3 regions of the Streptomyces sp. Da 82-17 genome follow, and region 2 is predicted to be linked to each of the others. Evidence: riboswitches for the same ligand, from Rfam matches in the RefSeq annotation. Region 2 holds a riboswitch; each other region holds the start of a gene.
What was found. A riboswitch is a leader RNA that binds a small molecule or an ion and turns the genes downstream of it on or off. The one in region 2 is predicted to bind cobalamin.
Positions count from the first base shown of each region.

Region 1 (4,665 bases), on a different contig from region 2:
ACCATCGCCTGCGGCGCCCTCTCCGGCTTCCACGCCCTGGTCTCCTCCGGTACGACGCCGAAGATGATCCAGAAGGAGACGCAGGTCCGCCTCGTCGGCTACGGCTCCATGCTCACCGAGTCGTTCGTGGCCGTCATGGCGGTCATCGCGGCGTGCATCATCGAGCCGGGCCTCTACTTCGCGGTCAACTCGCCCGCGGGCTTCCTCGGCACGACGGTCGAGTCGGCCTCGCAGGCGGTCAACGGGCTCGGATTCTCCATCTCCGCCGAGGAGTTGACGGCCGCGGCCAAGGCCGTCGAGGAGCCGTCGCTGCTGTCCAAGACGGGTGGCGCCCCGACGTTCGCGCTCGGCATGTCGGAGATCTTCTCCGCGGTGATCGGCGGCGCCGGACTGAAGGCGTTCTGGTACCACTTCGCGATCATGTTCGAGGCGCTGTTCATCCTCACCACCGTGGACGCGGGCACCCGCGTGGGCCGGTTCATGCTGCAGGACACCCTCGGCAACGTCTACAAGCCGCTGCGCGACGTCAGCTGGAAGCCGGGCGTCTGGGTCACCAGCGCGATCGTCGTCGGCGGCTGGGGCTACTTCCTGTGGGTCGGCGTGCACGACCCGCTGGGCGGCATCAACCAGCTGTTCCCGCTGTTCGGCATCGCCAACCAGCTCCTGGCCGCCGTCGCGCTCGCCGTCTGCACCACGCTCCTGGTGAAGTCCGGCCGCCTCAAGTGGGCCTGGGTGACGGGCATTCCACTGCTGTGGGACGCGGCCGTGACGCTCACCGCGAGTTGGCAGAAGGTGTTCTCGGACGACCCGAAGGTGGGCTTCTTCGCCCAGCGCTCGACGTACCAGGACGGCATCGACGCCGGGAAGGTGCTGCCGCCCGCCAAGTCGATGGACGACATGCACACCGTGGTCACCAACTCCACGGTGGACGGCGTCCTTTCGATCCTGTTCGCGGTCCTCATCCTGATCGTCCTCGCGGACGCGGCCCGGGTCTGCGTCAAGGCCGTCCGCGACCCCGAGTCGGCGAAGCTCACCGAGGCGCCGTACGTCGAGTCCAAGGTGGTCGCCCCGGCCGGGCTGTGGGCGACCAAGGAGGAGAAGGCCGAGCTCGCCGCGGCGGGCGCGGGCGGTGCCGGCGAGGGCGACGGCGGCGTGCCCGCGAGCTCCGGGGCCCGCTGATGAACTCCCTTGCGGGAAAGGTCCGTTACTGGTGGCGCGAGCTCTCGGGTGAGGCGGTGTACGACCGGTACGTCGCCCACGCCCGGGCCTGCGACCCGGACGCGGAGGTCCTGAGCCGCCGCGAGTTCGAGCGCAAGCGGATGGACGAGCGCGAGGCGGATCCCCGCGAGGGCTTCCGCTGCTGCTGAGCGCCGACGTCCGCTCGGAGGGGCGGTACGGGACCACGGTCCCGTACCGCCCCTCCGTCGTACGACACAACATATGGGGGCAGCCGCGAGCATCGCCCACCACATGTATGCTCGTCCTCGCTGTCGCCGCAGGGGAATCCGGTGCGAATCCGGAACTGTCCCGCAACGGTGTATCGGTGCGCTTTCGCGTACCCGTCGAGTCCGATGACCTGCCGACGGCGCACCCGTGCCGTCCGGTCCGGGTGCCGATGACGTCCGGGCCTCGCGGAATGGGCCGGTGGACGCGCCGCGGTGTGCCGTACGGGCCTGCCGTGCGCCCACTCCCGCCCGCCTGGCCCCGAGCCGAGCGAGGGAGTGCCCCCACGTGACCATCGCGCCAGCCGAGGCGGAGACGGGCCGGGAAGCCGAAGACGCCCCCGGAACAGCGCTGCTGCGGACCCTGACCGAGCTGACCGCCGACCTGCCCGACACCGACCCCGGCCGGGTCGCCGCCGCCGCGCTGCGCGGCCGGCACGCGGGCTCGGACGCGGCGGAGCTGCGCGACCTCGCCACCGACGCCGCCGCCGGCCTGATCTCCGAGGACCCCGCCTACTCCCGGCTCGCCGCCCGCCTCCTCACCCGCGCCATCGCCGACGAGGCCGCCTCGCAGGGCGTCGCCCGCTTCACCGAGTCCGTCGCCGTGGGCCACCGCGAGGGCCTGATCGCCGACCGCACCGCGGAGTTCGTACGGGCCCACGCCGCCCGGCTGGACGCGCTGATCGACCCGGCCGCCGACGACCGCTTCGGCTACTTCGGCCTGCGCACTCTGCACAGCCGCTACCTGCTGCGCCACCCGCTCACCCGCAAGGTGATCGAGACGCCGCAGCACTTCATGCTGCGCGTCGCCGCCGGCCTCGCCGAGGACGAGAGCACCCGGGCGGTGGACGAAATCGCCGCCCTCTACGGCCTGATGAGCCGCCTCGACTACCTGCCGTCGTCGCCGACGCTCTTCAACTCCGGTACGCGGCACCCGCAGATGTCGTCCTGCTACCTGCTCGACTCCCCGCTCGACGAGCTCGACTCCATCTACGACCGCTACCACCAGGTCGCCCGCCTCTCCAAGCACGCCGGTGGCATCGGCCTCTCGTACTCCCGGATCCGCAGCCGGGGTTCGCTGATCCGCGGGACCAACGGGCACTCCAACGGCATCGTGCCGTTCCTCAAGACGCTCGACGCCTCCGTGGCCGCCGTCAACCAGGGCGGCCGGCGCAAGGGCGCGGCCGCGGTCTACCTGGAGACCTGGCACTCCGACATCGAGGAGTTCCTGGAGCTGCGGGACAACACCGGCGAGGACGCCCGCCGTACGCACAACCTCAACCTCGCGCACTGGATCCCCGACGCGTTCATGCGCCGGGTCGCGGAGGACGGCACCTGGTCGCTGTTCTCCCCCGCCGACGTGCCCGAGCTCGTCGACCTGTGGGGCGAGGAGTTCGACGCCGCCTACCGGAAGGCCGAGGCCGCCGGGCTCGCCCGGAAGACGCTGCCCGCGCGGGAGTTGTACGGGCGGATGATGCGCACGCTCGCCCAGACCGGCAACGGCTGGATGACGTTCAAGGACGCCGCCAACCGCACCGCCAACCAGACCGCCGAACCCGGCAACACCGTGCACTCCTCGAACCTGTGCACCGAGATCCTGGAGGTCACGGACGACGGCGAGACCGCGGTCTGCAACCTGGGCTCGGTGAACCTCGGCGCGTTCGTGGACCCCGGCTCGCAGGACATCGACTGGGAGCGTCTGGACGCCACCGTCCGTACCGCCGTGACCTTCCTCGACCGGGTCGTCGACATCAACTTCTACCCGACCGAGCAGGCCGGCCGCTCCAACGCCAAGTGGCGGCCCGTGGGCCTGGGCGCCATGGGTCTGCAGGACGTGTTCTTCAAGCTGCGGCTGCCGTTCGACTCGGCCGAGGCCCGCGCCTTGTCGACGCGGATCGCCGAGCGCATCATGCTCGCCGCGTACGAGGCGTCCGCCGAACTCGCCGAGCGCAACGGCCCGTTGCCCGCCTGGGAGCAGACCCGTACGGCCCGGGGTGTGCTGCACCCCGACCACTACGACGTGGAACTGCACTGGCCCGAGCGCTGGGCGGCGCTGCGGGCGCGGATCGCCGCCACCGGCATGCGCAACTCGCTGCTGCTCGCCATCGCGCCGACCGCCACCATCGCGTCCATCGCCGGTGTCTACGAGTGCATCGAGCCGCAGGTCTCCAACCTGTTCAAGCGCGAGACGCTCAGCGGCGAGTTCCTCCAGGTCAACGCCTACCTGGTGGCCGAGCTGAAGCGGCTCGGCCTGTGGGACGCGCAGACCCGGGAGGCGCTGCGCGAGTCCAACGGCTCGGTGCAGGGCTTCAGTCGGTTGCCCGCGGAGGTGCGCGCGCTGTACCGCACGGCCTGGGAGATCCCGCAGCGCGGCCTCATCGACATGGCCGCCGCCCGCACCCCGTTCCTCGACCAGGCGCAGTCCCTGAACCTGTTCCTGGAGACGCCGACCATCGGCAAGCTCTCCTCGATGTACGCGTACGCCTGGAAGTCGGGCCTCAAGACCACGTACTACCTGCGCTCACGCCCCGCGACCCGGATCGCCCGCGCGGCCGGTTCGCAGAGCGCCGCCACCCCCGTCCCCGCGCAGGCCGCCGCCCCCGAGGCCGTCGCCTGCTCCCTGGAAAACCCCGAGTCCTGCGAGGCCTGCCAGTGACCAGCGAAAACCGTCCCAAGACTGCAACATCTAAAAACTTGCTCGACCCCGGCTTCGAGCTGACCCTGCGCCCCATGCGCTACCCCGACTTCTACGAGCGCTACCGGGACGCCATCAAGAACACCTGGACCGTCGAGGAGGTCGACCTCCACTCGGACGTCGCCGACCTCGCGAAGCTCTCACCCGGCGAGCAGCACATGATCGGCCGGCTCGTCGCGTTCTTCGCGACCGGCGACTCGATCGTCGCGAACAACCTGGTGCTCACGCTCTACAAGCACATCAACTCCCCCGAGGCGAGGCTCTACTTGAGCCGTCAGCTCTTCGAGGAGGCCGTGCACGTCCAGTTCTATCTGACGCTGCTCGACACCTATCTGCCCGACCCGGACGACCGCGCCGCCGCCTTCGCGGCCGTCGAGAACATCCCGTCGATCCGCGAGAAGGCCGAGTTCTGCTTCAAGTGGATGGACTCGGTCGAGGAGATCGACCGCCTGGAGACGCAGGCCGACCGGCGCAGGTTCCTGCTCAACCTGATCTGCTTCGCGGCCTGCATCGAGGGCCTGTTCTTCT
Region 1 covers NZ_JBJURH010000001.1:381,519-386,183, forward strand. The annotation lists gene ACIDOF_RS01745 (carbon starvation CstA family protein) at 1-1,179, shown strand, start outside; gene ACIDOF_RS01750 (YbdD/YjiX family protein) at 1,179-1,367, shown strand; cobalamin riboswitch at 1,458-1,599, shown strand; gene ACIDOF_RS01755 (ribonucleoside-diphosphate reductase subunit alpha) at 1,732-4,098, shown strand; gene ACIDOF_RS01760 (ribonucleotide-diphosphate reductase subunit beta) at 4,173-4,665, shown strand, end outside.
Region 1: another riboswitch for cobalamin. It lies ahead of ACIDOF_RS01755 (ribonucleoside-diphosphate reductase subunit alpha); the one in region 2 lies ahead of ACIDOF_RS27990 (energy-coupling factor ABC transporter permease).

Region 2 (4,665 bases):
GGGCACGCCGGCCCGGACGAGGCGGGGCAGCAGGTCCGACATGGGCGTGGTGAAGGCGAGCAGCAGCACGCCGAGCGAGGCGGCCGACGTACGCAGGAGCAGCTCACCCGCGCGTGCCGGACCGTCGTCCGCGAGCCCCAACAGGCCGTCCGGGCCGCCGACCTGGACGAGCAGAGTCAGGGCGCCGGTCACGCAGAACCCGAGCGGGACGCGATACGCACGCCACAGCTTCCGCGGCGGCACACCCGCGGGACCCAGCAGCAGCGTGAGCGCGGCCACGCTCACGAGCGCCGCGCCCGGCCACGGCGGGAGCGACACGGCGAGCACGGTCAGCCCGAGCCCGAGCACGGCCTTGTCCAGGGGGTGCCGCCGACGCCAGCAACTGCTGTGCGCCGCCACATCAATGGGCAACACGACCCGTCAGACCCCTTCGCCCTGGGCACGGCGGGGCGCCGGATCGCCTTCGGCTCGGCGGGGCGCCACCGGGGAGGCTTCGGCTTCTCCGGCTCCGGCCTCGTCGGGCTCCGACCGCACGCCTTCGCTTCGAGCGGCCGCCGTCCGGTCGGCATGGGTGGCTGGGGTGCCTTGGCTGGCTTCGGCGGCGTTCCTGGGCTGCGGCCGAATTGCCTCGGGCGCGGCGGCTTCGGCGCGACCCGGTTCGTACGGGGCGGCTTCGGCGCCACCCGTCCCGGCCGGGCCGATCGCCCCGGACCGGCGAACCTCCGTCCGGTCGGCCTCCGCGCGGCTCGCCCCTGCCCGGCCCGCTCCAGCGCGGGTTGCCTCCGCCTGGCCCGCTCCAGCGCGGGTTGCCTCCGCCTGTCCTGCCGCCTTGGGCCGACCGGGCTCCGTCGGCCGCTCCTCGACCGCACCCGCCTCAACGGCCTCAACCGCCGCAGCCGAAACCGCCGTTGCTCGTTCCGCTCCCTGGCGGCGGCCCCTGCGGAGGCCGAAGTAGTACGCCAGGACGCCGGCGCCGATGGCTGCCTGCAGGGCGAAGAGGGCCGACTCGACCTCGCCGGACGGGGGTTCGTACAAGGGGGAGAACCAGGGCTCGTACTCCGGGGCCAGTTCCGTGATCGCGGTTTCCGCCTGGGCGTCGGCGCCCGTGAACGGTTCCTTCTTGTGGTCGCCGAGGCCGAGCGCGAGCGGCAGCGTCGCGAGGGCGGCCACGGCGAGCAGCAGGACGGCGTTGATCTTCGCGTTGCGGCTCATCGGGCGCTCGCCCCCGTCCCGGCCTCGCTGGTCTGCTTCGGCTTGCCCGACAGCACGCCGAGCCGTGTGAGTTCACCCCTGCTGGACTGCACGAGCAGCCGCATCACCAGAACCGTGAGCAGGCCCTCGCTCACGGCGAGCGGGATCTGCGTGACGGCGAAGATCGAGCCGAACTTGGCCAGCGCGCCGAGGAATCCGCTGCCCGGGTCCGGGAACGCCAGGGCGAGCTGGACGCTGGTGACGCAGTACGTCGACAGGTCGGCGACGAACGCCCCGGAGAACACGGCGACCATCAGCGGCACGTCGTACCGCTTGAGCAGGCGGTACGTCCCGTACCCGGCCCAGGGGCCGACGACCGCCATGGAGAAGACGTTGGCGCCGAGCGTGGTGAGCCCGCCGTGGGCGAGCAGCAGCGCCTGGAAGAGCAGGGTGATCGTGCCGAGCACGGCCATGACGGGCGGGCGGAACAGGATCGCGCCGAGGCCCGTGCCCGTCGGGTGCGAGCAACTGCCCGTCACCGAGGGGATCTTGAGGGCGGACAGGACGAACGTGAAGGCCCCGGAGGCGCCGAGGAGCAGTGTGCTCTCGGGGTGTTCCCTGACCTCACGGGTGAGGGAGCGCACTCCCTGGACGACGAACGGGGCGGACGCGACGCTCCAGGCGACCGCGTGTGCCGGTGGCAGAAAACCTTCGGCTATGTGCATGGCTCAGCAGACCCTCTCCAGCACCTCGTGGATGGCAACGTGCCTTGGCCGGTCTCCTGGCTGACGGGTCGTACCGCCCGGACTCCGCCTTCCCGGGCGCTCGCGCGCCCAGTGGCCGCCCGCAGGGGGCTGGAGCCGGACTTCCCGATCACAGTGGCGAGGGCCGCACCGGCATCACACCGGATTTCCCGAACACCAAGGCCTGGTGACCATATTGCGTACCCGGAAGGTTGACAACAGCGGGTCCCGGTCGCGCCCAGCGCGCGCGACCTCCCCGCACGCCGGGGTCAGGCGGCTCGGGCGGTTCAGACAGCTCGCGCGGCTTCCGCGGCGCGTGCGGCTTCCGCGGCTCGCGCCGCGCGGACCGTCTGCCGGGCCCGGCGCACGGCGAGGGCGAGTCCGACCGCGGCGAGCAGCACGGGGACCGCGAGGAGGACGGCCAGGTGCGCCGCCCAGTCGGGGTTGAGCCGCTCTGTCGTCCCGCTCGTGTACCGGCAGGTGGCCTGCGGCGGGAAGAAGCTGTACGTGAGCGTGCGCGGCGGGTTCGAGCCCCAGTCGGCGCCCGACGAGCAGACCGACGACGGGCCCGTGAACAGCCGCCAAGCCACGAGCGCGTAGTACGTCAGGAACGCCGAGCCGGTCACGAACAGCGCGGTCAGCGCGCGCCGCAGCCGCTCGGCCCGCGACCTCGGCACGACCGCCGCCCCGCCCCGAAGCAGCCCCGGCCCCCGGCCCGCCTTCGCCCCCGTGTCGAGGGGCGGCTCGAACCACTCCGCGACCAGGGCGAGCAGCACGCACCCCACGAACACCGCCATGGCCGCCCACAGCAGCACGGACAGCACCCCCGAACCGCCGACCGACGCGACCTCGCCGCCCGTGAACTCGCAGACGGTGGCCGGGGGATAGGCCGCGTACCGCGCGCGCTCGAACCGGCCCGGGCCCGTGATCATCCCGTGGGCGCACCGCTCGTCGAACTCCAGCATCCCGAACAGCGCCACGGCCGAGCCGAGCACGACCGCACCGAAGGCGATCCCGGCCCCGGCCCACACGGCGCCCGTCCGGAAACCGCCGTACGCGGGGGAGTTGGACATGCGCGCACCTTAACCGGCGGCCCCCGCGCGGAAGTTCGGTGCTGGGCGCGGTGGCCTCAGGGTTCGATCAGGCCCGAGCGGATCGCGTACCGGGTGAGTTCGAGGCGGTCGCGCAGGCCGAGTTTCTGCAGCAGGTTGGCGCGGTGCCGCTCGACCGTCTTCGGGCTGATGAAGAGCAGGTCGGCGATCTGCTGCGAGGTGTGGCCCTCGGCGACGAGTTTGAGGATCTCCTCCTCGCGGTCCGTGATCGTCCGCGTACGCGCCGGGAGGTCGGCGTCGCCGTCCGCGGCCCGGTCGAGGAAGTTCCGGATCAGCGCGTTCACGGCGCCCGGGTAGATGAACGGCTCGTCCCGCATCGCCGCCCGGCACGCCTCGACGAGGTCCCGGTCGGCGACGGACTTCAGGACGTACCCGCACGCCCCGGCGCGCAACGCCTCGAAGAAGTACTGCTCGTTGTCGTACATCGTCAGCATCAGGATGCGGGTCCGCGGCAGCAGCCGGGACAGTTCACGGGCCGCCTGCAGACCGGTGAGCCGGGGCATCGCGATGTCGAGGACCGCCAGGTCGGGGGCCTCCGCCCGGGCCAGCTCGACGGCCTCGGCGCCGTCCCCGGCCTCCGCGACGACCGTCAGATCGGGCTCGCTGTCCAGGATCAGCCGCACGCCCCGGCGTACGAGCGCGTGGTCGTCGGCGAGAAGGATGCGGGTGGGGCGGGGCGCGGCCGGGTGGTCCGTCGGGTCGGGCCGGGCGCCAGGGTCGGGCCGGGCGCCCGGGGCAGGCGGGCCCGTGGGCGCCGCCGAAGTGCCGGGGCCGGGCGGGCCCGTGGGGGCGGGTGGGGTGCCCGGGGTGCCCGGGGCTGGAGTCGGCAAGGTCACGTGCTCAGTTGCTCCTCTCACGCAGCGGCGCCCGAAGCCGTACCTCGGTGCCGCCGTCCGGGCCGGGGCCCACCGTCAGGTCCGCGCCGATCAGCAGCGCCCGCTCCCGCATGCCGCGGATACCGGCGCCCTCGGCCGCGCCGCCGATGCCGCGCCCGTCGTCCCGGACCGACAGGGTCAGCGTCCCGGCGCTCCCCGCCGTGCCGCGGCGCAGGCTGAGGCGGGCGTGCCGGGCGCCGGAGTGGCGGACGATGTTGGTCAGGCTCTCCTGCGCCACCCGGTACAGGACCAGTTCCTCGTCCGGGCCGAGCTGCGGCAGGTCGGCGTCGAGATCGTGGCGTACGGTCAGCCGGTCCGGGGTGCTGTTCTCGGCGGCCAGGGCACGCAGGGCGCTCGCCAGGCCCAGCTCCTCCAGTACGCCGGGGCGCAGCCGGCGGGCGATGCGGCGGATCTCGTCGAGGTTGCCGCGGGTGGTCTCCTGCACGTGGTGCAGCGCGGCGCGCAGCTCGAGCGGGGCGTGGTCGGCGGCGGTCTTGAGGCCGAGGAGAACCACGGTGAGGGACTGCCCGATCTCGTCGTGCAACTCCTGGGCGATGCGGCGGCGTTCGGCCTCCTGCGCGGAGAGGGCCAGTCCGCTGCTCGCGGCCCGCTCCGCCTCCAGCCGGTCCAGCATCGTGTTGAACGTCCTGATCAGACCGGCGACCTCCCCGTTGCCGGACACGGCCGGGCGGCTGCCGGGGCGCAGCAGGTCGGTGGTGCTCATCGCCCGCGTCAGGCGCTGCA
Region 2 covers NZ_JBJURH010000019.1:135,405-140,069, reverse strand. The annotation lists gene cbiQ (cobalt ECF transporter T component CbiQ) at 1-414, opposite strand, end outside; gene ACIDOF_RS27995 (energy-coupling factor ABC transporter substrate-binding protein) at 421-1,212, opposite strand; gene ACIDOF_RS27990 (energy-coupling factor ABC transporter permease) at 1,209-1,916, opposite strand; cobalamin riboswitch at 1,945-2,145, opposite strand; gene ACIDOF_RS27985 (hypothetical protein) at 2,222-3,007, opposite strand; gene ACIDOF_RS27980 (response regulator) at 3,064-3,708, opposite strand; gene ACIDOF_RS27975 (HAMP domain-containing sensor histidine kinase) at 3,887-4,665, opposite strand, start outside.

Region 3 (4,665 bases), on a different contig from region 2:
CGCGGCCCAGGCGGCCGCCAACTGCCCGGCGCCGTCCGCCGTTTCCGTGCTGTGCGTCATGGGGTCCGTGCGCTCCGTCATGGAGGCGATCCTGCCAGGCTCGGAGGGGGCCTGCGCAGGGTCCGTACGGGGTGCGTGATCAGGATCTCTTCCGGCGGCGCGGAGGGGTTTCGGCGGGGGTCCTGCGATCGCCCGGGAAGCGGTCCGGGCGGGGGTGCGCGAGGCTGGTGGAGGCTGCAATTCCGGGCCTGGGGGCGGGTCGGTCGAACAGCCGGAGGAGCAAGGGGAATCCATGCCGCCGGATGTGTGCCCACAAGCAGCCCACCCGGGACACCGCGAGGCCCGCCCCAGTTCACTTTCCGTTCACTCAGGTTGCCTACGTTCCACGAGCCAATGACGTCGAACGATTGCCTGGGTAAATGGAACACATCACGCTGCTGCTCGCGATTGTGATCGTGACAGCTCTCGTGTTCGATTTCACGAACGGTTTCCACGACACCGCCAACGCGATGGCCACGACCATCTCGACCGGCGCTATGAAGCCCAAGGCTGCGGTGGCCATGTCCGCCGTGCTGAACCTCGTCGGAGCGTTCCTCTCGGTCGAGGTCGCCAAGACCATCTCCAGCGGACTGGTCAGAGAAGACGGCATCCAGCCTGAAGTGATCTTCGCGGCGCTCGTCGGCGCCATCCTCTGGAACCTGCTCACCTGGCTGGTCGGCCTCCCGTCCAGCTCCTCGCACGCGCTGATGGGCGGTCTGATCGGTGCGACCGTCGCGTCCATCGGCATCAGCGGGGTCAACGGCGGCGTCGTCGTCACCAAGGTGCTCATCCCTGCGGTCGCCGCGCCGCTGGTCGCCGGTATCGCCGCCTTCCTCGCGGCCCGGCTGACGTACAAGCTCGGCAAGAACGTCGGCGAGCAGTCGAGCGCCAAGGGCTACAAGGCGGGGCAGATCGCCTCCGCCGGTCTGGTCTCCCTCGCGCACGGCACCAACGACGCGCAGAAGACGATGGGCATCATCACCCTCGCCCTGGTCGCCGGCGGCGCCCTCGCCCCCGGCTCGAACCCGCCGGTCTGGGTCATCGTCTCCGCCGGTCTCGCGATCGCCCTCGGCACCTACCTCGGCGGCTGGCGCATCATCCGCACCATGGGCAAGGGCCTCACCGACCTCCAGCCGCAGCAGGGCTTCGCCGCCCAGACCTCGGCCGCCGCGGTCATCCTCTCCTCGTCCAACCTGGGCTTCTCGCTCTCCACCACGCACTCCTGCTCCGGCGCCGTCATGGGCTCGGGCCTCGGCCGCAAGGGCGGCGTCGTGCGCTGGTCGACCGCGACCCGGATGTTCGTCGCGTGGGGCCTGACCCTGCCGGCCGCCGGACTCGTCGCCGCCGCCGCGGAGTTCGTGGCCCGCCAGGGCGCCTGGGGCATCGCCGCCGTCACCGTCTTCCTCGTCGGCTCCTGCGCCGGGATCTGGCTCGTCTCCCGCCGCCAGGTCGTCGACCACCACAACGTCAACGCGGACGACGTCACCTCCGGCGACCGCTCCGTCCCGGCGGACGACACGGAGCCCGCGGGCGTCGTGACCACCGCCATCGCCGCCGTCACCCCGCCCCCGGCCGGCACCACCGCCGCCGAGGAGGCGGAGGACGCGGAGCCCTCCATACCGGCCCAGGCCGGTGCCGCCGCGGACTCCGCGCGGCCCGCCGGTGCGACCGTCTGATCCGGCGACCGGACCAGCGAGCTAAGGAACACTCATGATCGACATCGACTGGGCGGCGCTCGGCTCCGTCTTCGGCGTCAGCCTCGTGGCGACGGTCGCCCTCGTGGGGCTGTTCACCCTCGGCATCGTCGGCCTCTCCAAGCAGGAGGCGGCCACCGCACAGGGCGGCTCCGCGCCGCTCGCCCGCACGGGCGCGTACGCCTGCTTCGCGCTCTGCGCGGCCGCGGTGGCGTACGGGATCTTCCTGATCGTCAGCTGACGCTGCACGCATAGGGCGAACCGCCCCGTCACGGTCCTTCCGAGGGCCGCGGCGGGGCGGTTTCGTGTGGCACCGTCCGGCCTCCGTCTGTGGGCCTGCGCACACTCTTCCGTCGCAGGTCAAAGCGGAGTTGACGGGCGTTGTCGGGCGTGGTGGACTTCCCCGAGCCATTACGGCGGTCAGGAGAGGAAGCCGGTGCGAATCCGGCGCGGTCCCGCCACTGTCACCGGGGTGCAGACCCCGGGAGCCAGGAACTCCCGCCGCCGTTCACGTCGAACCAGGGCGCGGACCCTGAGTGAGGACAACAACCCCATGAGCGGCTGCCGTCCGGACGCCTCCGGCCCGTCCCGTACGACCCGTACGACCTGTACGAGTGTCCTGTTCCGTCGAGGCGTGACGGCGATCTGAGGTGCGTGCCGATCGCGTCTTCGCGTACGGCGCCGCCGCCGGCCTGCTCGGCGACCTGCTGCTCGGCGATCCCCGCCGGGGCCATCCGGTCGCCGCGTTCGGCCGTGCCGCGGGCGCCGTCGAGCGGGTGCTGTGGCGGGACCACCGCGGGTGGGGCGCCCTGCACACCGCCGTCTGCGTCGGTGGCGCCGTGGGCGCCGCCGCCCTGTCCGCCGCCGCCGTACGCCGCTCCCCCGCCGCGTCCGTCGCCCTGACCGCGGCCGCCACCTGGGCCGTCGTCGGCGGGACCTCGCTCGGCCGGGAGGCCCGCGCCGTCGGCGACGCGCTCGCCGCGGGCGACATCGAGGCCGCCCGCGCCCGCCTCCCCCACCTCTGCGGCCGCGACCCGCAGGCACTCGACGCGGACGGGATCGCGCGTGCCGTCGTCGAGTCCGTCGCCGAGAACACGTCCGACGCGGTCGTGGGCGCGCTCGTCTGGGGCGCCGTCGGCGGAGTGCCCGGGCTCGTCGGGTTCCGGGCCGTGAACACGCTCGACGCGATGGTCGGCCACAAGTCGCCCCGGTACCGGCGGTACGGGTGGGCCTCCGCGCGGCTCGACGACGTCGCGGGGTGGGCCGGGGCTCGGCTGACCGCTGGACTGGCGGTGCTGACGGGGGGCTCGCCGCGCGCCGCCGTGCGGGCCTGGCGGGAGGACGCCGGGAAGCATCCCAGCCCGAACGCCGGGCCCGTCGAGGCGTCGTTCGCCGGGGCGTTGGGGGTGCGGCTCGGGGGGACGTTGTCGTACGGGGGGCGGGTCGAGCATCGGCCGGTCCTCAACGCCTCGGGGCGGGCCGTCGACGTGGCCGATGTCGAACGGGCGGTTCGGCTTTCTCGGCGGGTGAGTTGGCTTGCACTCGGTGCTTGTGCTCTTGCGCGGTCCGTCTGGGCGTTGACTTCAGGGCGCCCGGCACGTGGGGCTGTGCCCACCCTCCCCCGAGCTCTCGGCTCCGCTCGAGCAGGGGGGACCCCCATCGCCCTGCGGAACGCCTGCCCACAGCGGTGGAGGAAGAGGGACTGGACCTCATGAGTGGTGGACTTCTCGTTGCCGGGACGACCTCGGACGCGGGTAAGAGCGTCGTCACCGCCGGGATTTGCCGGTGGCTGGCGCGTAGGGGTGTGTCCGTCGCGCCGTTCAAGGCGCAGAACATGTCGCTGAACTCGTTCGTCACACGCGAGGGCGCCGAGATCGGGCGGGCGCAGGCCATGCAGGCGCAGGCCGCCCGGGTCGAGCCGAGCGCGCTGATGAACCCCGTGCTGCTCAAGCCCGGCGGGGACCGCAGCAGCCAGGTCGTCCTGATGGGCAAGCCGGTCGGCGAGATGAGCGCGCGGGGCTACCACGGCGGGCGGCAGGAGCAGCTGCTCGGCACCGTCACCGACTGCCTCGCCGAACTGCGCAGCACGTACGACGCGGTGATCTGCGAAGGCGCGGGCAGTCCCGCCGAGATCAATCTGCGGCGCACCGACATCGTGAACATGGGCATCGCGCGCGCCGCCGGATTCCCCGTCGTCGTGGTCGGCGACATCGACCGGGGCGGGGTCTTCGCGTCGTTCTTCGGTACGACGGCGCTGCTCAGCGAGGCCGATCAGGCGCTGGTCGCCGGGTACCTGGTGAACAAGTTCCGCGGCGACGTGACGCTGCTCGAACCCGGCCTCGACATGCTGGAGAAGCTCACCGGCCGGCGTACGTACGGAGTTCTGCCGTACGCGCACGGGCTCGGCATCGACGAGGAGGACGGCCTGCGGGTGTCGCTGCGCGGCGCCGTGCGGGAGTCCGTCGTCGCGCCGCCGGTCGGCGCGGACGTGCTGCGGGTCGCGGTGTGCGCGGTGCCGCTGATGTCCAACTTCACCGACGTGGACGCGCTCGCCGCCGAGCCCGGAGTCGTCGTGCGGTTCGTGGACCGGGCCGAGGAGCTCGCCGACGCGGACCTGGTCGTCGTGCCCGGAACGCGCGGCACCGTCAAGGCACTTGCGTGGCTGCGGGAGCGCGGCCTCGCCGACGCCCTGGCCCGCCGCGCCGCCGAGGGCCGCCCCGTGCTCGGCATCTGCGGCGGCTTCCAGGCGCTCGGCGCGCACATCGAGGACGACGTCGAGTCCCGCGCCGGGGCCGTCGACGGGCTCGGACTGCTGCCCGTACGGGTGCGGTTCGCGCGCGAGAAGACCCTGGCCCGGCCCGTGGGCTCGGCCCTCGGCGAGCGGGTCGAGGGGTACGAGATCCATCACGGCGTCGCCACCGTCGAAGGCGGC
Region 3 covers NZ_JBJURH010000002.1:58,399-63,063, forward strand. The annotation lists gene ACIDOF_RS03240 (class II aldolase/adducin family protein) at 1-81, opposite strand, end outside; gene ACIDOF_RS03245 (anion permease) at 420-1,715, shown strand; gene ACIDOF_RS03250 (hypothetical protein) at 1,753-1,974, shown strand; cobalamin riboswitch at 2,133-2,252, shown strand; gene ACIDOF_RS03255 (cobalamin biosynthesis protein) at 2,384-3,448, shown strand; gene ACIDOF_RS03260 (cobyric acid synthase) at 3,445-4,665, shown strand, end outside.
Region 3: another riboswitch for cobalamin. It lies ahead of ACIDOF_RS03255 (cobalamin biosynthesis protein); the one in region 2 lies ahead of ACIDOF_RS27990 (energy-coupling factor ABC transporter permease).